3 regions of the Arthrobacter sp. 4R501 genome follow, and region 3 is predicted to be linked to each of the others. Evidence: riboswitches for the same ligand, from Rfam matches in the RefSeq annotation. Region 3 holds a riboswitch; each other region holds the start of a gene.
What was found. Region 3 has a riboswitch for S-adenosylmethionine ahead of CXR02_RS16940 (homoserine O-acetyltransferase). Riboswitches for the same ligand answer to the same signal wherever they lie in the genome.
Positions count from the first base shown of each region.

Region 1: another riboswitch for S-adenosylmethionine. It lies ahead of CXR02_RS18140 (DUF1737 domain-containing protein); the one in region 3 lies ahead of CXR02_RS16940 (homoserine O-acetyltransferase).
Region 2: another riboswitch for S-adenosylmethionine. It lies ahead of CXR02_RS05835 (aminotransferase class V-fold PLP-dependent enzyme); the one in region 3 lies ahead of CXR02_RS16940 (homoserine O-acetyltransferase).

Region 1 covers NZ_PJIW01000020.1:57,919-65,026, reverse strand. Annotated here, with positions in the region: gene CXR02_RS18170 (glutamate--cysteine ligase) at 1-372, shown strand, start outside; gene CXR02_RS18165 (LysE/ArgO family amino acid transporter) at 468-1,091, opposite strand; gene CXR02_RS18160 (LysR family transcriptional regulator ArgP) at 1,161-2,063, shown strand; gene CXR02_RS18155 (DUF1905 domain-containing protein) at 2,148-2,489, shown strand; gene CXR02_RS18150 (O-succinylhomoserine sulfhydrylase) at 2,628-3,836, opposite strand; gene CXR02_RS18145 (rhodanese-like domain-containing protein) at 3,833-4,246, opposite strand; gene CXR02_RS18140 (DUF1737 domain-containing protein) at 4,243-4,500, opposite strand; SAM riboswitch class IV at 4,514-4,629, opposite strand; gene CXR02_RS18135 (hypothetical protein) at 4,755-5,264, shown strand; gene opgC (OpgC domain-containing protein) at 5,351-7,108, shown strand, end outside.
Region 2 covers NZ_PJIW01000005.1:55,141-62,248, reverse strand. Annotated here, with positions in the region: gene aroA (3-phosphoshikimate 1-carboxyvinyltransferase) at 1-930, shown strand, start outside; gene rsgA (ribosome small subunit-dependent GTPase A) at 914-2,029, shown strand; gene hisN (histidinol-phosphatase) at 2,082-2,894, shown strand; SAM riboswitch class IV at 3,054-3,167, shown strand; gene CXR02_RS05835 (aminotransferase class V-fold PLP-dependent enzyme) at 3,203-4,642, shown strand; gene CXR02_RS05830 (class I SAM-dependent methyltransferase) at 4,764-5,522, shown strand; gene CXR02_RS05825 (metal-dependent transcriptional regulator) at 5,554-6,267, shown strand; gene CXR02_RS05820 (CrcB family protein) at 6,268-6,702, shown strand; gene CXR02_RS05815 (CrcB family protein) at 6,702-7,097, shown strand.
Region 3 covers NZ_PJIW01000018.1:10,444-17,551, forward strand. Annotated here, with positions in the region: gene CXR02_RS16915 (DeoR/GlpR family DNA-binding transcription regulator) at 1-312, shown strand, start outside; gene CXR02_RS16920 (histidine phosphatase family protein) at 330-1,010, opposite strand; gene CXR02_RS16925 (CPBP family intramembrane glutamic endopeptidase) at 1,154-1,933, shown strand; gene CXR02_RS16930 (VOC family protein) at 2,060-2,698, opposite strand; partial or broken gene CXR02_RS16935 (PLP-dependent transferase) at 2,936-3,289, shown strand; SAM riboswitch class IV at 3,379-3,493, shown strand; gene CXR02_RS16940 (homoserine O-acetyltransferase) at 3,506-4,621, shown strand; gene CXR02_RS16945 (hypothetical protein) at 4,719-5,264, opposite strand; gene CXR02_RS16950 (winged helix DNA-binding domain-containing protein) at 5,278-6,513, opposite strand; gene CXR02_RS16955 (SGNH/GDSL hydrolase family protein) at 6,544-7,108, opposite strand, start outside.

The sequences.
Region 1 (7,108 bases), on a different contig from region 3:
ACGGTGCTGCTGCGGATGGCGGCATGGCAGGCGAGCAGCAGTGGCCTGAACGGTGAGTTGCTGGATTTTGGCACGTTCAGGCCGGCGCCGGCCGTCGACGTGGTGCGATCCTTGGTGGATTATCTGGCTCCGGTCCTCGCCGAGCAGGACGAACTTTCCCTGGCCCGGCAGGGCATCGAGGACATCATTGCCCGCGGCACCGGCTCCACCGAACAGCGCAGGGTGCGGGACGCGGTGATGGAAGAATCGGCGCCCGACGACGGCGGGCTGGGGGCCGTGGTTGCCCACGCCGTGCGTGTCACGATGCGCGGCACCTCCGGGTTGCGTGAGGCGGACGAGGTCCCGGAGCTGCTGCGCGTGCGCCTGTCCTGAGTTCTCCCCGAGGCTTTGCGCGAACGGGCAGATATGGCCATGTTCTTGCGCTGTGACGGGCCCCATGTGTCCGTTCGCGCCAAGAAACGACGACGTCACGCACCGACCGCCAGGCGCACACCCAGCGTGAGCATGACTGCAGCGACGAGTCCGTCCAGGATGCGCCACGAGGAGGGTCGCGCGAAGAACGGCCGGAGGACCCTGGCCCCGAATCCCAGCGCACTGAACCAGGCGATGCTGGCGGCGATGGCTCCGCCCCCGAACCACCAGCGCAAATCCTGTGCCTGCTGGTTGGCCACCGATCCGAGCAGCAGCACGGTGTCCAGGTAGACATGCGGGTTGAGCCACGTCAGGGCCAGTACCGTGCTGAGGGCGGCGCCGAGGCCGACGGCGGGCTGCCGCCCGGACGCCGTTAGTGCTCCAGGACGAACCGCCCGGCGCGCCGCCATAACGCCGTAGCCCACCAGGAAGGCGGCGCCGGCAAACCGGACCACATCTACGATTACGGGACTCGACTGGAGCAGCGCCCCCACTCCGGCGATGCCCGCAGCGATGAGCAGCGCATCGGAGACGCTGCAGACCAGGACGACGGCGGCCACATGCTCGCCGCGGATGCCCTGCCGGAGGACAAAGGCGTTCTGGCTGCCGATGGCCACGATGAGGGCGAGGCCTGTGCCGAAGCCCAGCGCGGCGGGGCCTAGAAGTGCTGTCAGATCCATATCCTCCAACGTACGGGCGGACATAGGATTACACCAGCTAAATATTCTTAGCTCTATTAAGGAAAGCTAATGAAGATGTTCCAGTTTGAGCAGCTCCGGACCTTCGCGGCCGTCGTAGACGAGGGGACGCTCGAGGCGGCGGCCCGCAGCCTGTACGTCACGCCGTCGGCCATTTCCCAGCGTCTCAAGGCGATGGAAGACGCGGCAGGCCAGATCCTGTTGCAGCGCACCAACCCCGTCCGCCCCACCACCGCCGGAGAAGCCATCCTGCGGTTCGCCCGGCAGGTCCGGCAGCTTGAGTGGGACGCCCAGCAGGAGCTCGGCGGGAGCCGGGACCGCCCGATGGCGCCCATCCCCTTGGTGGTGAACGCGGACTCACTCTCCACCTGGTTCATGCCTGCGCTGGCAAGTCTTCCGCCGGACCTCGGCGCGTGCTTCGAACTCCGCAGGGAGGATGAGCAGCATTCCACCCAGCTCCTGCGGACGGGATCGGTGATGGCCGCGGTAACCGCAACGCCGGAACCGGTCCAGGGCTGCAGCGTGGAACCGTTGGGTTCCCTGCGGTACCGTGCGGTGGCAAGCCCCGGCTACCTCCGGCGCTGGTGGCCCGACGGGCCGGAACTTGTTGCCGGAAGCCAGGCCCCGGTGGTGGACTTCGACCGCAAGGATGACCTGCAGGACGGGTTCTTCCGCACGATGACCGGCGCTGAACTGAACGCACCGCGGCACTATGTGCCGTCGTCGGCCGAGTTCGCCCAGGCCATCCGGCTCGGACTGGGATGGGGGCTGCTGCCGGAGCAACAGTGCCTGGCAGACCTCCGCAGCGGCGCCCTCGTGGAGCTGGCCTCCGCGAGCCCCGTTGACGTGTCCTTGTACTGGCAGCGCTGGAAGATCGACTCCCCGGTGCTTAACCAGCTGACCGCCGCCGTCCGGGAGACGGCCTCCCGGGAGCTGCGCCAGCCGGGCGCCTAAGCCGCCGTTTGCCTCACGCGTTATTCGCCTGGGCCGGCCCCGATAGGGGATGCGTCCGGCAACGCGGCATGCCATACTCAGGCCGTGACGTCGTCGTACTCATTCCGGGCCGAACTGTGGCGCTATCCCGACGAATCCGGCTGGCACTTCCTTACCCTCCCGGTGGAGGTCGCCGACGACCTCCGGGAAGAGGCGGCGGTGTTCCGGAAGGGCTTCGGCTCGGTCAGAGTCACGGCGGAAATCTCCGGCTGCACCTGGCAGACCTCGGTCTTTCCGGACAGCAAAAGCGGCTCCTACCTGTTGCCCGTCAAGAAGGCCGTCCGGGACGCGGCGGGCATCAGCGACGGGGCTGAAGTGGCCGTCCGGCTCGCGATCCAAGGCGAACACGAGGCACGTACCGGGGAACGGATAAGCGGTACTGGCTGAACTCTGCCGGGAATGACGCTGCCAGGATCGCCTCTTCTCGAAGCACCCCGCGGTGGACTGCGCCGGAAGCCACCGGGAGGGCCGCCACCATCCAGGCATCATCGCGCAGCAGCCCAATCAGAACCAGGTCAACCAGACCTAGATGTGCTTCAGAGCCTGCTCCAGGTCGCCGATGAGGTCGTCCACGTCCTCCAGGCCCACGGACAGCCGCACCACGCCGTCGCTGAGCCCGATGGCGGCGCGGCCCTCGGGACCCATGGCGCGGTGCGTGGTGGTGGCCGGATGGGTGATGAGGGACTTCGCGTCGCCCAGGTTGTTGGAGATGTCGATGATCCGCAAGGCGTCCAGCAGCGCAAAGGCGGCGTCCTTGCCCGAGCGGCCACCCGTCGTCGCAAGTTCCAACGTGAGGACGGTGCCGCCGGCCTTCATCTGCTTGGCGGCGAGCTCGTACTGCGGGTGTGACTTCAGCAGCGGGTACCTGACCCAGCTGACGGCCGGCTGCTGTTCGAGCCATTCGGCGATCCGCAGTGCGGACGCGGAGGAGTGGTTGACGCGCAGCGCCATGGTCTCCAGGCCCTTGGTGAGCACCCAGGCGTTGAACGCGGAGAGAGCCGGGCCCGTGTGCCGCATGAGCTGCTTGACCGGGCCGTCGATGAATTCCTTGGTGCCCAAGATGGCGCCGCCCAGGACGCGTCCCTGGCCGTCGATGTGCTTCGTGCCGGAGTACACAATCACGTCCGCGCCCAGTTGGCCGCAGCGCTGCAGCAGGGGAGTGGCAAAGACATTGTCGACGACGACGGTGGCCCCGGCGGCGTGAGCCAGCTCGCTGACCGCGGCGATGTCCACGATTTCCTGCATCGGGTTGGACGGCGATTCGAAGAACACTGCGGTGGTGGGCTCCGACAGGGCGTCCCGCCACTGGTCCAAGTCCGGGCCGTCAACGAACACGGTTTCCACGCCCCAGCGCGGCAGGATCTCGTTCAGGATCACAAAGCAGGAGCCGAACAGCGAGCGCGCGGCAACCACCCGGTCCCCGGCCGCCAGCAGGGCGCCCAGTGCGGTGAACACAGCTGACATGCCCGACGCCGTCGCAAAGCACGCTTCGGTGCCCTCAAGCAGGCGGAGGCGTTCTTGGAATGTGGCCACGGACGGGTTGCCGTACCGGGAGTAGACGAAGCGTTCGTCCTCGCCGGTGAAGGCGCGCTCGGCGGCGGCAGCGGACTCGTAGACGAAGCCCGAGTTCAGGAAGACCGGCTCGGTGGTCTCCTGGAAGTTGGTGCGGTCCAGCCCGCCGCGGACCGCCTGCGTCTCGGCGCTCCAGCCGGCGGCGTCTGGGTTGAAGGTCACTTGGCTATTCCCAGGTTGGTGGGCAGGCCGCGGTTCTTCCAGCCGTTGACGGTGCGCTCGCCGTAGCGGTCCGGCTCGCCTTCGAAACCCTCCAGGACGTTGTAGGAGGTGAAGCCGGCCTGCGTCGCGGCGATGGCGGCGGCGATGGAGCGCTGGCCCGAGCGGCAGAGGAACACCAGTTCAGTGCCGTCGTCCTCCGGGGCCTGCTGCGTCAGGTCGGTGATGAAATCCCGGTTCGGGATGCCACCCGGGAACGTCCACGGGATGAACAGGGGATCGTTGTCCGTGGCCTTCGTGTCCGGGATGCCGATGTGGGCCCATTCGCCTTCGGTCCGGACATCCACCAGGATGGCGCCCTGTTCGAGTTTGGCCCAGGCCTGCTGCGGGGTGAGGTCTCCGGCGTAGCTCATGCGTGGCCCTCGCCGTCGAAATCGAGGTCGTCCACGGCGGAGGCGACGGCGGCATCAGCTGTGGCGATGGCTGACGGGAGGATGAGTGCCTGCGCAACAATCACAACGCCGCCGTTGGACGTTGCGGCCGGGCTGCCGTGCAGGACATACCCTTCAGCCAGGGCAGTGGAAATCCGTTCACAGAACGACCTGTCATCCGGCCCGGTGACAAGCCGGTACGACAGTTTCTCTTCAGGGGCGGGTGCGTCAGACACGACGGAACTCCTTCTTTCACGCTTGCAGCTCGAATGGGTCGATATGCCGAGTATTCACCTGAGGCACCCCGCCGCGAAAGGGAGGGTTGCCGACCGGCCAGTCAGGGCTTGGCGCCGGTTCTCATTACTCCCCAAAAACGTAACATCCGGCCCGCCCGGCCGCACTGCCGCCTACGTCATGTTCCGTAACCAATGCGTTTTTCCGTAATCCCGCCGTGCTTCCGTAACGCCGGCGCTGACGGGACGATCGGGTCATGGGGAACTTTCGAGGGCGTTCACTGACGGGCGCCTGGGCACGCGTTTTGGCTGTGACGTTGTGCGCTGTGCCGGTGCTGGTGGGGGTGACAAGCTGCCGGAGCGTTTTCGCGCCGCCGCCCTGCATGCCGCCGGACTTTACCGTCTCGCCTGCCGCCGCCAAACCCGGTGACAGGATCACCGTCAGCGCCCCGGATACCACCTGCGATGCCCGCTACGGCACCGACGCACAGGTCCAGGTGACGGTCAAGGATGCGACCGGTACCGCGGTGCTGGAAGAGCTCGCTCCCATGTCCGACGACGGCGGCTTCACTTTCGTGTTCACCGTCCCGGCTGGCGTGGCTCCCGGGAAGGCCGGGGTCACCGCTTACCCGTACAACCTGGACTGGTGCGACGACACCGGAGTGAACAACCGGGCGGCTCAGAGGCCGGCCGGACTGGTCCGGGTTTCGTGTGCGGAACGCCTGGTGCCGCTGGTCATCCTTGGACCCGAGACCAAGCAGGGCTGAACCGGACCAAAGGCTGAGGCCGATAGAGTTTGCAGGGGCGCCGGCCACCGTCGTTGAAGCAGCCGTTCTTGGGGGATATCACCAGTATGCCAACAGCCACTGCACCGGCCAACAATGCCAGCCCTGCCAGCCCTGCGGGGCGGACACGGGTGCGGACCGCCGTCGTCCTACTGCTCACCCTCCTGCTGGCGGTCCTGGCGGCGCTGCCAACCGCCGCCACCGCCCGTGCCGCTGGAACCGCGCGGGCCGCTGGCACAGCTCCGGAGCCGGGTAAGCCGCTGCTGGGAGTGGTCCTTGAATGGGGCGAGGATTCGGCGGCGAGCTTTGCCGAACGGCTAGGGGCGACACCGGCCCTGTTGGGCCATGACATTTCCATCCCCGTCCGGTCCTCGGAAACCACCGACATCCGGCAATTCCTGGACCAGACTGAAGCCTTGGGCTCCCATGCCATGCTCACCGTCAAACCAACAGTTCCGCTGGAGCAGATCGACGACGCCGCCGCCCGGTCATTTGCCGCAGAGATCACGAGGATCTCGGCGGGCTTCCGGGGCCAGGTGCTGGTCCGCTTCGCCCCGGACATGAACGGGAGCTGGCTTGACTGGGGGCAGCAGCCGGCAGCCTTCCGGTCCGCCTTCAGGGCAGTGGCTGCGGAGTTCAAGGAAACGAACGACGCCGGCACCGTGATGGTGTGGCAACCGTACCTGGGGCGGGACTACCCCTTTGAACGGAACCGCAAGGCCCCCGCTGCTGGCAGCGAGGGCTTTGCCCTGTTGGACACCAACGCTGACGGTACCTGGGACGGCGGGGACGGGGCCTACGCGCCTTACTATCCCGGCGACGACGCCGTGGAATGGGTGGGGCTGTCCGCCTACCATGACGACACCGCCGGTGCGTCCGCCGTCAATACTGTGGCTGCCCCCGGGGAGCTGGCCGGGATGCTGACCGGAGCCGGCAATGAGGACTTCTACGCCACGTACGTGGAGCGACGCGACAAGCCATTCCTCCTGCAGACCGCAGCCTTCTACGGCCCCGCTACCGGCGGCGCCGCGGAGGCCGACATCAAACGGGACTGGTGGGACCAGGCGCTCGAAGCGGCGACGTCCGGGCGGTTCGGCAAGACCGCCGCCGTGGTCTGGGACGAACGGACCAGCACCCGGGACACCGGCGTGGCCAGCGTCGACTGGACCATTACGGGAAACGCCGATGTGGCTGCAGCGGCACGTGCCCGGCTGAACGCGTCCGGCCTCGTTACGGGGCCGGTCACTGAAATCGTCGCCGGCCAGGAGTACGTCCAGGCCAACACCCTGACCGGCCCGGCGGCCTGGAGCGTGGGCGCGGCCCTGCTCATCCTTCTTGTCGCCCTGTGGCAGGTCCCGCGGAGGGTGGCGGCCGTGGCTGCCTGGGGTTACACCGACCCGTCAAACCGGGATTCCCGCGTGGACCTGCTGCGCGGGGCAGCCATCGTGTTTGTGGTGGTGAACCATCTGGGCATGACGTCCCTCTTCCAGCTCCTGACCCAGGAAGCGGTGGGCTTCGTCTCCGGCGCGGAGCTGTTTGTGCTGTTCTCGGGCCTGGTAGTGGGTATGGTCTACGGCCCCCGGGTCAACGACGACTTTGGCAAAGTGGTGGACCTGACGTCGCGGCGGGCGGGCAAGCTCTATGTCACCGCACTGGTGGTGATGGTGGGCATTTTCCTGGTTTCGCTGTTGCCGATCTTCCAGACAGATCCCCTCACCACTTACACCGACCAGGGAACAGGAGGGGCCGGCCATGCCGCGTCCGGCCGGACCTACAACCTGTATGCGGGGATGGAATCGCTCTTCCAGTTCCCCGTTCCGCCACAG
Region 2 (7,108 bases), on a different contig from region 3:
CTCGGGGTGGCCCTGACCGCGGACGACGGCGGGACCCCCTCGTCGCTGCCGTTCACGGTGGAAGGCACCGGGGAAGTCCGGGGCGGCCACCTGGTGATCGATGCCAGTGCGTCGTCACAGTTCGTCTCGGCCCTCCTGCTGGTCGGCGCCAGGTTTACCGACGGACTCCACCTTGAACACGTGGGCAAACCGGTGCCGAGCCTGGACCACATCAACATGACCGTTGCCGTACTCCGCGGCGTCGGTGTATCAGTTGACGATTCCGTGCCCAACCACTGGGTAGTGCCACCGGGCCCCATCCGCGCCTTTGACCAGCGCATTGAGCAGGACCTCTCCAACGCCGGCCCGTTCCTGGCCGCCGCGCTGGCCTCCGGCGGCACCGTCCGGATCCCGGACTGGCCCGCCGGCACCACCCAGGTGGGAGACCTCTGGCGCAGCATCCTGGCGGACATGGGCGCGGACGTCAGCCTGGCTGACGGCGTCCTGACCGTCACGGGCGGGCCAGAGATCAAGGGTGCGCATTTTGACGAAACCAGCGAACTCGCCCCCACCGTGGCGGCCCTCTGCGCCCTGGCCAGCGGACCTTCACGGCTGACCGGCATCGCGCACCTTCGCGGCCACGAGACGGACCGGTTGGCCGCGCTGGTCACCGAAATCAACCGCCTCGGCGGCGACGCGGAGGAGACCAGCGACGGCCTGGTGATCCGCCCGGCAAAGCTGCACGCCGGCGTCGTCCACAGCTACGCGGACCACAGGATGGCCACCGCCGGTGCCATCCTCGGCCTCGCGGTGCCGGGCATCGAAGTCCAGGACATCGCTACGACTGCCAAGACCATGCCGGAATTCCCGCAGATGTGGGCCGACATGCTGGCCCAGGGCGCTGCTGCCGACAAGCGCGTGGAAGGTCCCGCTGGTGGCACGCAGCACTGATTCCTGGGACGAGTCCGACGTCCGGATCCGGCCCAGCAAAAAGGGCTCCCGGCCGCGCACGAAGGACCGCCCTAGCCACGACGACGCCGTCACGGGCCGCATCATCACCGTGGACCGCGGCCGGTACACCGCCGTCGTCGGCGAAGACTCGGGCGACGAGCGGATCATCATCGCAGCCAGGGCCCGCGAACTCCGCCGCTCCCCCGTGGTTGCCGGCGACTTCGTTTCCCTCGTTGGAGATGTCTCCGGGGAACCCGACACGCTGGCCCGCCTCGTCCGGATCCAGGACCGCAGGACCCTGCTGCGCCGCAGCGCCGATGACACTGATCCGATCGAGCGTGCGGTGGTGGCCAACGCAGATCAGCTGGTGGTGGTGGTGGCCGCCGCAAACCCGGAGCCGCGCACAGGCTTCATCGACCGCGCCCTGGTGGCCGCTTACGACGCCGGCATTGAGCCGCTGCTGCTCGTCACCAAGGCGGACGTCAAGGATCCGGCGGAACTGCTGTCCAACTACGAGCACCTGGACTTCCCGGTGATCATCAGCCGCACGTCGGACTCCGAAGCCTCAGGTATCGATGCCCGCTCCGACGACGGCCTCTCGGCCCGCCTGGACAGTGACGCTGTTTCGCAGCTCCGCGCGTACCTCGAGGGCAAGGTCTCCGTGATGCTGGGTCATTCCGGCGTGGGCAAGTCAACCATGGTCAATGCGCTCACCGGGGCCGAACGGGCCACCGGGGGTGTAAACGCGGTGACCGGCCGCGGCCGCCACACGTCGTCGTCGGCCCTAGCCCTGAAGCTGACCGGGGCTCCCGCCGGAAGCTGGATCATCGACACCCCTGGCATCCGTTCGTTCGGCCTGGCCCACGTGGACCCGGACCGGATCCTGCGGTCCTTCCCGGACCTGGAGCCGGGTACGGATGCCTGCGAGCGTGGCTGCAAGCACAACACCGCGGCCGTCAACTGCGGCGTGGATGCCTGGGTGTCCGCCGGCCACGCGGGCCCCACCGGCCCGGCCCGGCTCGCGTCCCTGCGGCGGCTGCTGGGCACGGATCCCCGCCTGGTGGGCCAGGAAACCAAGGAACTAGGCAGCATCGGCTAGACGGAACGCCGATGTCCCCAACACTGCGGCCCTGAGACGGTAGTTTGGAACCATGATCCAACCCGCTTCGAGCTACAACGATGACTTGCGCCTTGCCCATGTGCTGGCAGATTCCGTGGATGACCAGACCATGAGCCGCTTCAAGGCACTGGACCTCCGCATCGAGACCAAGCCGGACCTGACGCCGGTAACGGACGCGGACAAGTCCGCGGAGGAAGCCATCCGCGGCCAGCTGTCCCGCTCGCGTCCGCGCGACGCCGTGCTGGGCGAGGAATTCGGCAGTTCGGGCCATGGCTCCCGACGCTGGATCATTGATCCCATCGACGGCACCAAGAACTTTGTCCGCGGCGTCCCGGTTTGGGCCACCCTGATCGCCCTCGTGGACGAAGGCGAACCCGTGGTGGGAGTGGTCAGCGCGCCCGCGCTGGGCAAACGCTGGTGGGCCGCCAAGGGTTCCGGCGCGTACATGGGCAAGTCCCTCGCCGCCGCAACGCGGCTCCGCGTCTCGGACGTCTCCAAACTTTCGGATGCCTCCCTGTCCTACTCCAGCCTGGGCGGCTGGAAGGAACGCGGCAACCTGGACGAGTTCCTGGGCCTGACCGAGGACGTGTGGCGCACGCGCGCCTACGGCGATTTCTGGTCCTACTGCATGGTGGCCGAAGGTTCCGTGGACATTGCCTGCGAGCCCGAACTGAACCTGTACGACATGGCTGCCCTGGTGCCCATCGTGGTGGAAGCCGGCGGCCGTTTCACCTCCTTGGAGGGACAGGACGGGCCCTTCGGCGGCAACGCCCTGGCCACGAACTCCATCCTGCACTCAGAGGTGCTCAAGCGGCTGAACCCGGATCTGGACGATCTCCTCTAGGCGCTTTCTTCGAACTATCGACGGCGGACGCCTCCTCAAGGGGGCGTCCGCCGTCGTATCTTCGACAAATGAGGCTGTTCCTCAAACGCGCGTAACAAAGTCCTTAACATTGGGCCGAGCTTCCTTTCTGCAGCGGCGGATGTTCTACGCTTCTTAACAGGTCACGAGTGCCAGCGCTAAACCCCGGTTTGCTGGCCGGCAACCCTCCATTCGCGGTGGGGTGCCCCGGGTGACGACCAGGCCGGTCCGGAATGGACACGGCAAGCGCGGATTCCCGTTACCGGGAGTCCTTTTAGAGTGAGGTCTCCGTGACAACTGCCACCGTCTCCCCCAACACTGTTTCTCCCAGCAACACTGCCGCCGCCAAGGCCGCTGCGGTGTTCAACGATGCCGCCGCCGTTGCCGGCCGCCCCCTCTCTGCCGTCACCGGCGCGGAAATCCAGGCACCGCTGATCCAGGGCGGCCACATCCGGTACGCAAACCTGGACTACGGCGCGTCCGCTCCCGCCCTCTCCGTGGTGTCGGCCTACCTCAACGAGATCCTGCCGTTCTACGCCAGCGTCCATCGCGGCGCCGGCTACGCATCGCAGATCAGCACCTCCGTCTATGAGAACGCCCGGGACATCGTGCGCGACTTTGTGGGCGGACGCCCGGACGACTCAGTCATCTTCACCCGGAACACCACCGACTCGCTGAACCTGCTGGCGGGTTGCCTGCCGGCGACGGACGGGCGGCCTAATGGCGATGTCCTCTACCTGGACATCGAACACCACGCCAACCTCCTGCCGTGGCAGGGAGTCCCGCACCGCAGCGTCGTCGCCGCGGACACCATCGTGGGGACCCTCGAGGTCCTCCGCGCCGAACTTGAGCAGGGCAACGTCAGCCTCCTCGCGGTCACGGGCGCCTCCAACGTCACCGGCGAGATCCTCCCGATCAGGGCCCTGGCCGCCCTCGCCCATGAGTACGGGGCGCGGATCGTGGTGGACGCCGCGCAGCTGGCGCCGCACCGGCGCATCAATATCAGCACAGACGACGTCGACTACCTCGCCTTCTCCGGGCACAAGCTCTACGCGCCCTTCGGCTCCGGCGTCCTGGTGGGCCGCACCGACTGGCTCGACGCCGGCACGCCCCACCTGGCCGGCGGCGGCGCCGTCCGCGAGGCAAGGCTCGACGGCGTCAGCTGGGCCACCGGTCCGGCCCGGCACGAGGGCGGCTCCCCCAACGTCCTCGGCGCGGCCACGCTGGCCCGCGCCACCCAGGTCATCGCGTCCCTGGACCACGCCCGCTGGCACGCCCACGAGGCGGCCATCAGGTCATTCCTGGTGGAAGGGCTCGGGAGGATCGACGGCGTCACCGTGCACCAGATCTTCTCGGACACGGACGCCGAAACGGGCACCATCGGCGTGGTGAACTTCTCCGTGGCAGGGTACGACGCCGGGCTTGTGGCCGCGTACCTGTCGGCCGAGCATGGCGTTGGCCTCCGGGACGGCCGCTTCTGCGCGCACCCGCTGCTCAAGCGCCTCGGCATTCCCTCCGGTTCCCTGCGGGCCAGCTTCGGCGTGGGCTCACGGCTGGAGGATGCCCAGCGGCTCCTTGCCGGCCTGGAGCAACTCCGCCGGACCGGCCTGGGCTGGGACTACGTGGTGGACGCGGGACGCTGGGTTCCGGCCAACGACACCCGCACGTACCCTCACTGGGCTCCCAACACCCCGGGCACCGCCGGCGCGGCTCCGTGCCTTGACGACTGACTGACGCTTTCCTCCCCTGGTTCCTGACCTGGCTGCCACGTGACCGCCGCCTGATCCAGGGGCTGCGGCCCATGCGGTAAATTCGAAGGATACCGATGGGCACAGTTGAAGGAGGCCGCACGTGGCACGGGGTGGCCCCAGACTTGAGCACGGACGCCGCCTGGAGCTCGGACAGAGTTTCCAGGACGGCGGCGAACACTACCAGCGCGTACGCCCTGGCTACCCTGCCGACTCAGCGGACTGGCTGATCCCTGCCGGGGCCGCGGACGCCGTGGACGTGGGGGCCGGAACCGGCAAGTTCACCGCTCTTCTGCTGGAACGCAGCCTGGCGGTTTCCGCCGTGGATCCGTCGCCGGACATGCTCGAACAGCTGCGGGCCCAGCACGCGGCGGCGGACGCGACGCAGGGGACGGCAGAGGCGACGGGACTCGCTGACTCCTCGTTCGACGTCGTAAGCGTGGCGCAGGCCTGGCACTGGTGCGATCCGCTGCCGGCGAGCACCGAACTGGCGCGGATCCTGCGGCCCGGCGGAACGCTGGGGCTGATCTGGAACCAGCTGGACACGTCCGTTCCGTGGGTGCACCGGTTGTCCCGCATCATGCACGCGGGCGACGTCTACAAGCCCGGGTTCCGCCCGGTGGTGGGGCCGGAGTTTGAAGGCCTCGAGAGCCATGTGACGCGGTGGGAGGACAGCCTCAGCACGGCGGACATCATGGAACTGACGAAGTCCCGCAGCTACTACCTGCGCGCCGGCGAAGCCACGCGCGGCAAGGTCCTCGCCAACCTCGATTGGTACCTGCACAAACACCTGGGGCACGCCGCCGAAGAGGAGATCAGCCTGCCGTACCTGACGTTGACGTGGCGGGCCACGAAGGCGTGACGGGCGCTGACCACCGGGTAGGCTTGGAAACGTGAAGACCAGCGCGCCCTCCTCCTCGATCGAGGACTACGTCAAGGTCATCTACGGCTTCACGGAGTGGCAGGACAAACCCATCACGTCCTCCCAGCTCGCGCAGCGCCTGGGGGTGGCCAATTCCTCGGTCTCGGAGATGGTCCGCAAGCTTAAGGACCAGGGCCTCGTGGACCACAAGCCATACAGCGCCATCACCCTGACAGACTCCGGGGTCCGGCTGGCATTGTCCATGGTGCGCCGGCACCGGCTCATTGAGACCTACCTGGTGCAGGAGCTCGGTTACAGCTGGGACGAAGTCCACGACGAAGCCGAACTGCTGGAGCACGCGGTGTCGGACACGTTTATTGAGCGCATGTCGGCAAAGCTGGGCAACCCGCAACGCGACCCGCACGGTGACCCGATCCCCTCCGCGGACGGCACGGTGCTGCTGCCAGCAGCGCATCTGCTCGGCGAACTCGATCCCGGACATACCGGCCGGATCACCCGCATCAGCGACGAGAACCCTGATCTGCTGCGGTATCTTTCGGCCGAGGAAATTGACCTCGACGACGAGGTGGAGGTAGTGGGCCGTAAGCCGTTTGGCGGAGCGCTGGTGGTGCGGATCAGCAACGCCGGCAGGAAGCGGGACTACGATCTCGCGGATGAAGTCACCGCGGCGCTCTGGGTCCACAGCGACCACCCCCACACCGGCTGCACCCTCAGCGACCGCTGAATGACGAACGCCCGCGTTCCGCACTGGCGGGCATGGCTGGCCGTGGCGGCAGGCGGCCTGGCCGGAACGGAACTCCGGTACGGGTTGGGACTCGCCTTTCCGGAAACCGTGGGGGCAATGCCCTGGACCACCCTGGGAATCAACGTCACCGGAAGTTTTGTGCTGGCTGCCCTCACTACGGTCTGGATGGCCCGGCCGCAGACGGCATTCTGGCTCCGCGCCGGCCTGGGGCCCGGATTCCTGGGCTCGTTCACCACGTTCTCAGCAGTCGTTTTCTCGAGTGACCAGCTGTCCAGGGCCGGCGAACATCCCGTGTGGATTGCGTACCTGGGGCTGTCCCTGCTGCTGGGACTGGGCGGCGCGGCCGGTGGCTGGCGGACCGGACGGCTGCTCACCGACCGGCTGCAGGGTGACCGGGCGGGGACAGCGCCGTGATGGGCGCTGTCCTGGTGGGAGTGTTCGGCATGGCGGGCGCCCTGCTGCGCTTCGCCGTCGACAGCTGGTTCGCCCACCGCGAGGGGCTCCGCACGGCCGTCAGCCCGAGCGGCAGGCCGCGGCACTGGCCGTGGGCCACGCTCACCGTCAACGTCACCGGGTGCCTGATCATCGGACTGTCCATCGGCATGACCGGACGGCTCGGCCTTGCCCCCGAGTGGCAGACCGCTGTCGCCACCGGCCTGGCGGGCGGGCTCACCACGTTCAGCTCCTGGACCACCGCCACGGTGCGGCTCCTGAGCGAGTCGCGGTTCGGTGCCGCCGCCCTGAACGTCGGCGCCAACCTGGCCGCCGGATTTGCCGCGGCGGCTGTGGGCATCGCACTGGCGTCGTAAGGGACTCAAAC
Region 3 (7,108 bases):
CTGGTGGGCCCGTACACCGACATCATCATGCAGAAGGTGGTCATGGACATCGCCTTCATCGGCGTGAACGGCATCGACCCCGAGGTCGGTCCCACCAATACGGGGGAGGGCGAAGCGTCAGTGAATGCCCTGCTGGCCAGCCGGGCCCGGATCTCGTACGTGCTGGCCGACTCCTCCAAGGTGGGCGTCAGAGCCTTCGCCACCATGGACGGTTACGCGTTCACCCGCCTGATCACTGACTCCGGGATCTCCGCCGAGGATAAGGCAGCGTTCGAAGCCAATGGCACCGAAGTGATCGTGGCCCCACACTAGGCGAGCAGCAACAACCCCTAGAAGATCACCGGCGGCGCATTCAGGACGGTCTCGTCCACCCGGCGGTCCACCCATTGGCTGAACGGAATGTCGAGTTCGTACTTGCCCAGGTCGGTGCGCAGGAGGGTCCGCACCGCGGCATTGTCCGGGTTGTTGAGCGATTCGAAATACTCCACCGACCAGTGGAACCAGCGCATGCAGAACAGGCGCATGGTGAGCCCGTGGGTCACCAGCATGGTGTTGGGGGCGTAGTCCGGTTTGGACCAGTGCCGGTACAGCGTCTCCATAAAGGATGAGATCCGGTCGTAGACGTCGGAGCCGGATTCGCCTTCCCTGAACCGGTAGAAGAAATGGCCGTAGGCGTTGCGGAGTTCCTTCTGGTCCTCGATGTCACCGGTGATCTGGAAGTTGGCCCAGTCCTGCTCACGGAGGCGCGGCTCTTCGATCACCCGCTCCGTGAGATTGCCGAGGTTGAGTGCCTCCAGAGTCTGGTGAGCCCGCAGGTACGGGGAGACGTAGACGCAAACCTGCCGGCCGTCCAGCTCGCGGCGGATCCGTTCGCCGGCCGCCGTGGCCTGCGCCAGGCCCAGAGAAGTCAACGGAATCCGGTAGTCCGGGACCCTGTTGTAGATGGACGTATCGACATTGGCCGCGGACTGGCCGTGCCGGATCATGAAGATTTTCCCTGGCGCGCTCATAAGCCCCAAGCATAGGTGCCGCCGCATGGACGCTCTCTCACTTTGGTGCGTTTTCGGCGGACGCTTTCTCACTTTGGTCAGCCCCGGCGAGCTGGCCACCCCCGAATCAGCGAAGAACCAGAAACTACAGGCAAGATGGAACCATGTTGGTTCCCTCCCGCCGTCGGCTGCGGATTGAAGTCTGGATTGTGCTGGGTCTGTCCCTGGGGCAGTCCGCCGTCTACTCGGTGGTGCAGCTGCTGGACAAGATGACGCGTGCACCGCTGGCCGAGGGTACGTCCACGCTGAACCGGTCACAGAGCCCCCGCGAATACTTCGACCTCACCTACCAGCTGCTGGACATCATTTTCGCCCTTGTGCCCGTGCTGCTGGTCATCTACTTCCTCACGGACCAGCGGCAATCCGGCGCCGGAGTGAGCCCCCAAGGCTGGTCCGCCTTCCGGAAGCTGGGGTTCAACTTCGCCCGGCCGGGCCGTGACCTGCTGCAGGGCTTTGGCCTCGCGGCGCTGATCGGGATCCCGTCGCTGGGCCTCTACGCAGCGGGACGTGCCCTGGGGATCACCACCGCCATCATCCCCAGCGCACTCGACTCGTACTGGTGGACAGTCCCCGTCCTGATCCTGTCCGCGCTGCGGCACGCTGTCGTGGAAGAAGTCATTGTGGTGGGCTACCTCCTGGACCGTTTCGGCAAGTTCGGCTGGAGCATGCCCCTGGCCATCTTCACCAGCTCGATGCTCCGCGGCAGCTACCATCTTTACCAAGGCTTCGGGCCGTTCATCGGCAACGCCGTGATGGGTGTGGTCTTCGCCTGGCTCTACACGAAAACCAAGCGGATTATGCCGCTGGTCATCGCGCATGCCCTGCTGGACATCGTTGCCTTCGTTGGCTTCAGCCTCTTTGGCAGGGCTGTGGGCCTGGGGTAAGGCGGCCGTGGTTCCCGTGCCGCACAGGTGAACTGAACCGGGTCCGGCCTTAAGAGGATTCGGCCGCCATCGGTGGGTGGCATCATTGGCACCCGCTGATGGCGGCCGAAGCTATTTAACGTGCAATCAGATGGTGACTGCTCCGGTAGCGGTTTCGAAGGTTACAGACAGGATGCCCGGGGTTCCATGCGGAGCCACCCAGTCAACGGCCACATCCTCCAGCGGCTTCTCGACGGGCTCGCCCAGCCATTCCGTCACGCGTTCGGCGGAACCGGCTATGGTCAGGCAGCTCATCTTGACGTTGCTCTCATAGGCGTTGGACGGGTGCAGGGCGGGGTCACCCTCCCACTTGAGCATGTACGGGACCTGGGGGTCCGCGATCAGGCCCAGGATGCCGATCTGCTTCCAGACCAGCTCGCGGCCGTCCGGGAACTTGCGGTTGCCGTTGACGGCGGCACGGCCCAGGCGGTCTTCGAACGGAGCGAGGTCGTCCACTTCGACGCACCAGCCCATCCAGCCGCCGCCGGCTTCGGACCGGGCCCGGACAGCCTGCCCGAAGGGAGCCTTGTCCGATGCCGGGTGGTTCAGGACCTCCACGACTTCCAGGTATTTATGGCCCGCGAGGGGAATAATCATGTTCCGGGTTCCAAACCGGGGGTGCACGCCACCCTTCACGGCTTCAACGCCGAGGGCGGACGAAATACGTTCGGTGGTGGCAACGAGGCCATCTTGTTCACAGGCGTAAGAGACGTGATCCATGCGCATGCCATCATCTTGGCACTTTGTGATCCGGCTCTCAGCTAAGGGTAGCCTTACCGGAATCCTGATGCGTCACGAGTGGACATTCCGCCGGGAAGCAGGAGAATAAACGGCCCGCTGACCACGTCCGTCGCAATCCTGTTCGCGTCAGGCAAGGCTTCCCGCTCTGAACGCAACCGAGCAGCGCCACACCACATCAAGGAGCCTTGAACGTCGAACGGATCGTCTTTCGAAACCCGCCAGATCCACGCTGGCCAGGAGCCGGACAGCGCCACCGGCGCACGGGCGCTCCAACCCCACGCGGGATGCCGTGGAACAGAGGATTGCCAGCCGGGAGGGCGGACTCGCGGGGCCGCTGCTGAGCTCGGGACAGGCCGCTGGAACCTTTGTCATCCTGAACATTTCCGAGGCCGGGGACCGCGTTGTGGCCAGCCCCAGCCTGTACGGCGGCACCTACCACCTCCTGGCACACACGCTCAAGAAGTCCGGTTTCTCCGTCACGATTGTGGCAGACCCGGCAACCTGGGCCATTGGCGCGACGCCGTCCAGCCCAACACCAAGCTCTTCTTCGCCGAAGTGGTCTCCCCCCGCAGGGACGCGGCCGGCCAGCCGCAGTAGGCCTCCCGCGAAGTCATAACCAGTCACACGCTTAGCAATAGACCGGGGCTGTTCGTACACTCAAAGCAGGTCATGAGTGCCAGCGACAGCCCCGGCTTGCTGGCCGGCAACCCTCTTTTGCGGTGGGGTGCCCCGGGTGAGGACCTGGCCTGCCGGTCAATTGACGGTGGGCAAGCGCATAGAAAAGGTCCTTCCATGACGATTACGATTTCCCGTACTGCAGCACCCGGAAACGGGGTGGTCCGTTACGCCAGCATCGGCGGACTCGAGCTCGAAGCCGGCGGTTACCTCCCGGAAGTCACCCTCGGCTATGAAACGTGGGGAACCCTCAACGCAGACGGCTCCAACGCCGTCCTGATTGAGCACGCCCTGACCGGAAGCACACACGTGACGCGCGGCGACAGCGACGAGCCCGGCTGGTGGGAACAGCTGGCCGGGCCCGGTGCGCCGGTGGACACGGACCGGTTCTTTGTGGTCTCGATCAACATCGTGGGCGGCTGCTACGGCTCCACTGGGCCGTCCTCGGATGCCCCGGACGGCAAGCCGTGGGGGTCCCGCTTTCCGTTGGTAACGCTGCGGGACACCACCGCGGCCGAGGCCAGGCTGGCTAACCAGCTGGGAATCCCGAGCTGGTACGCCGTGCTGGGCGGTTCCATGGGCGGCGCGCGGGCCCTGGAATGGGCGGTCACCTACCCGCAACGGGTTCAGCGGTGCGCCGTTATCTCGATCGGTGCCGCCAGCACGGCCGAACAGATCGCATTCGCCCAGGCGCAGACGCTCGCCATCCGCCTGGACAGCAATTTTAACGACGGCGACTACTACGGCGGTCCGCTGCCGGAGGACGGACTGGCCCTGGCACGGCGCATCGCGCACATCACCTACCGCTCCGCCGAGGAATTCCATGGCCGCTTCGGCCGGTCGGCCCAGCACCCCGAATCGCCGTTCCAGGCGGCAGCGCTGGGGGAGCGGGGCCGCTACCAGGTGGAAAGCTACCTGGACCACCAGGGCAAAAAGCTGGTACGGCGCTTTGATGCCAACAGCTATATCGCCATCACCGACGCCCTGATGAGCCACGACGTCTGCCGCGGGCGGGGCTCGCTGAACGAGGCGTTGGGCCGGGCCACCGCCAGGTTCTTCGTGGCTGCGGTGAACAGTGACCGGCTGTACTTCCCGTCCCAGTCCCGTGAACTGGCTGACGCGCTCCCGGGCGACGTGGACGTGCACGTTATTGAGGCCCCGATCGGCCACGACGGCTTCCTGACCGAGATCGGCCAGCTCGGCGTCCAGCTCCGAGACACGTTCCTCATCTAAGCGACAGAGGACACTTGAGCCCCTGCCCTTAAACGCGAGACGACACTTGAGGCCCTGGAATCAGGGCCTCAAGTGTCCTTTCGCGCTGACTAAGGGATCAGCCGTTCATGATGTCGGAGCGGCGCTTCATGTAGTCCTCCATGGCCAGCTCGCCGTTGCTGTACTGCTGGTCGAGTTCGGCCAGTTTCCGGGCACGGTATCCCTGCGGGCCCGACGGCGGCAGGGGAATGCCGGGGGCGGCAGGCTGCTGCGGTGCTTCCGCGCGCTGCTCCGGCATCCGCTTCTCCGGCACCTGCTGGCCGTTGGGTTGCGGCTGGCCGTACGGCGGGAACTGCTGATCCGCAGAAGGAATCGGCTGCATGGGCGGCAACGGCTGGCTCGGCGGCAGGGGCTCCGGGCTCATGATCTGCCGGAAGCCGCCACTCATATAGTCCTGCTGCGTATAGCCGTCACGGGGCTGCTTGTTCTGCGGCCCCGGGTACTGATCGCTGCCCGGGTACTGCCCGCCGCCTGGAAACTGCTCGGGGTAGCGCCCGGAAAAGCTCTGCTCCTGGTTCCGTTTGTTCACGGATTTCCGGTACATCCGCATCGCCATCGGTATTACGAACGACAGAATGATGATCCAGAAAAACAAGCTGTTCACGGTGTAGCGCCTCTCATATGTGTCCTTCCAGCTTAACCCCGGGGCCCACACGCGCGGCCGGGATCCCCAGAAAGGCCCCATACCGGTCCACGGCGTCCTGCACGTCATCTTCCGTGGCCCGGTCCGCGGCAGCGGACAGCCGGATATCAAGCTCACAGCGGCCGGAGAACATGGTGTGCCGCCAGCAGCCGGCCATCCGCCCGTCCAGCAGCACCACATGCATCGGATCCCCGGCGACCGGGAATGCCGGAGCGCTGCCGCCCAGATAGTGCCGCGTTGCGGAATAACCCATCACGTATTCGTCGTAGCACTGGATCAGATCGATCCGCGGTCCGGCCGCGGCCGTGGCATTGCCGGCCTCCGAACCGCCCTCCGCGCCGGCGTCGAAATAATGCTCGACGCCGTCAATCACCGACGTTGCCAGCGTTTCGGGAGCAGCCGCCAGGGACTGTTGGAGGCCGAGCCGCACGTCGGCCATGGTGAGCCCGGACCAATCGGCGCAGTCCTTGACCGTGGCCGGCCCGCGGCTGGTGAAGTAGCGCCGGACGAGCTCGCTGAGCGCTTCGGCCCGGGTGGGCGGCACGGCCGGGCCGGCAGGTACACGCTCGTCAAAAAGGGCGTAGGTCTGCTTCAAGGCCCCGCCCCGGCTGCGCACCGGCCACCCGCTGGTCAGGATCCCGCTGATCTCGGCGTGCATGATCAGGTAGGCCAGCCCGAAGCCGGTGGCCGCGAACCCTTCGTCCTGCAGCCGCGCGGCCAGCTGTTCGCGGGTCAGGTGTTGCCCGCCCCGGACGGCTTCGGCCAGGACCTGCCCGCTCCGGCCAGCGGCAGCGGCATCAATCCCGGTCTGCCGGTACATGCCCGCGTTGCCCTGGTGAAGCCGCGGCGCGGACAAGGCCGTCAGCCAGCGAAGATCCTCGCGGTGCACAAAATGCCAGGTGGGCCGCAGGATATGGGTGCGCAGGATACGCCCGTCGGACACCGCCTGCTCCACCTCCGAGGCGGTGGCCACCGCAGCCTCGGCAGCGACACGATGCGACGGCGCCCCGCCGGCAGCTCTAAGTCCGTTGGTCCGTTGCGCCAGGCTCCAGCGGGCGTACGGAAACTCCTGCGCCTGGACAGCCAGCAGGTGCCGGACGGCGTCCTCCGCGGCGTTCAGGCCGGGCCCCCGCAGCCGTTGGGCGTGAAGCCGCCGCCGCACCACCTCATCCGGATCCATGCCTGTCCGGGGGAGCCGTCCCTGGGTCACGCCGTGCCGCCGCTCACGCCGGGGCCGCCGCTAGCGCCGGGCGTCGGTGGTGCCCAGCGGCCCCTCGCCGGAACCCAACGGAACGCCCGGGCCAAACACAGGGCCCGGCGTCGGGCGTTTTGCGGTGATTCCGTCGCCGGAAGAGCGGTGGCGCAGCCGCCGCACCACCCACGGGACAAAGTACTCTCGGGCCCACACCAGATCCTCGGAGCGGGCTGTCCGCCACGTGCGGGCGGGCAGGGGCTTGGGCCGGAGAGGCTCGAGCGTGTGGTCCACGTTGAGCGATTCCAGCACCATGGCGGCGATGGTGTGGTGTCCCAGCGGCGAAAAATGCAGGCGGTCCTCGTCCCACATCTGCGGATCGTTCAGCTGCTTGAGCGACCACATGTCGGCGATGATGGCATCATGGCGGGCGGCCACTGTGCGGAGGTTCTCGTTGTAGATGGCCACCTTGCTGCGGATCCGTCCCAGGACCGAGGATCCGGTATCCGGACCGTTGAACAGCACCACCGTGGCGCCGCCCATGGCCAGGATCTGGACCACTGAATCAAGTTTTTCGGCGAGGGCGTCGGGGTCGCCGCCCGGTCTGATGAGA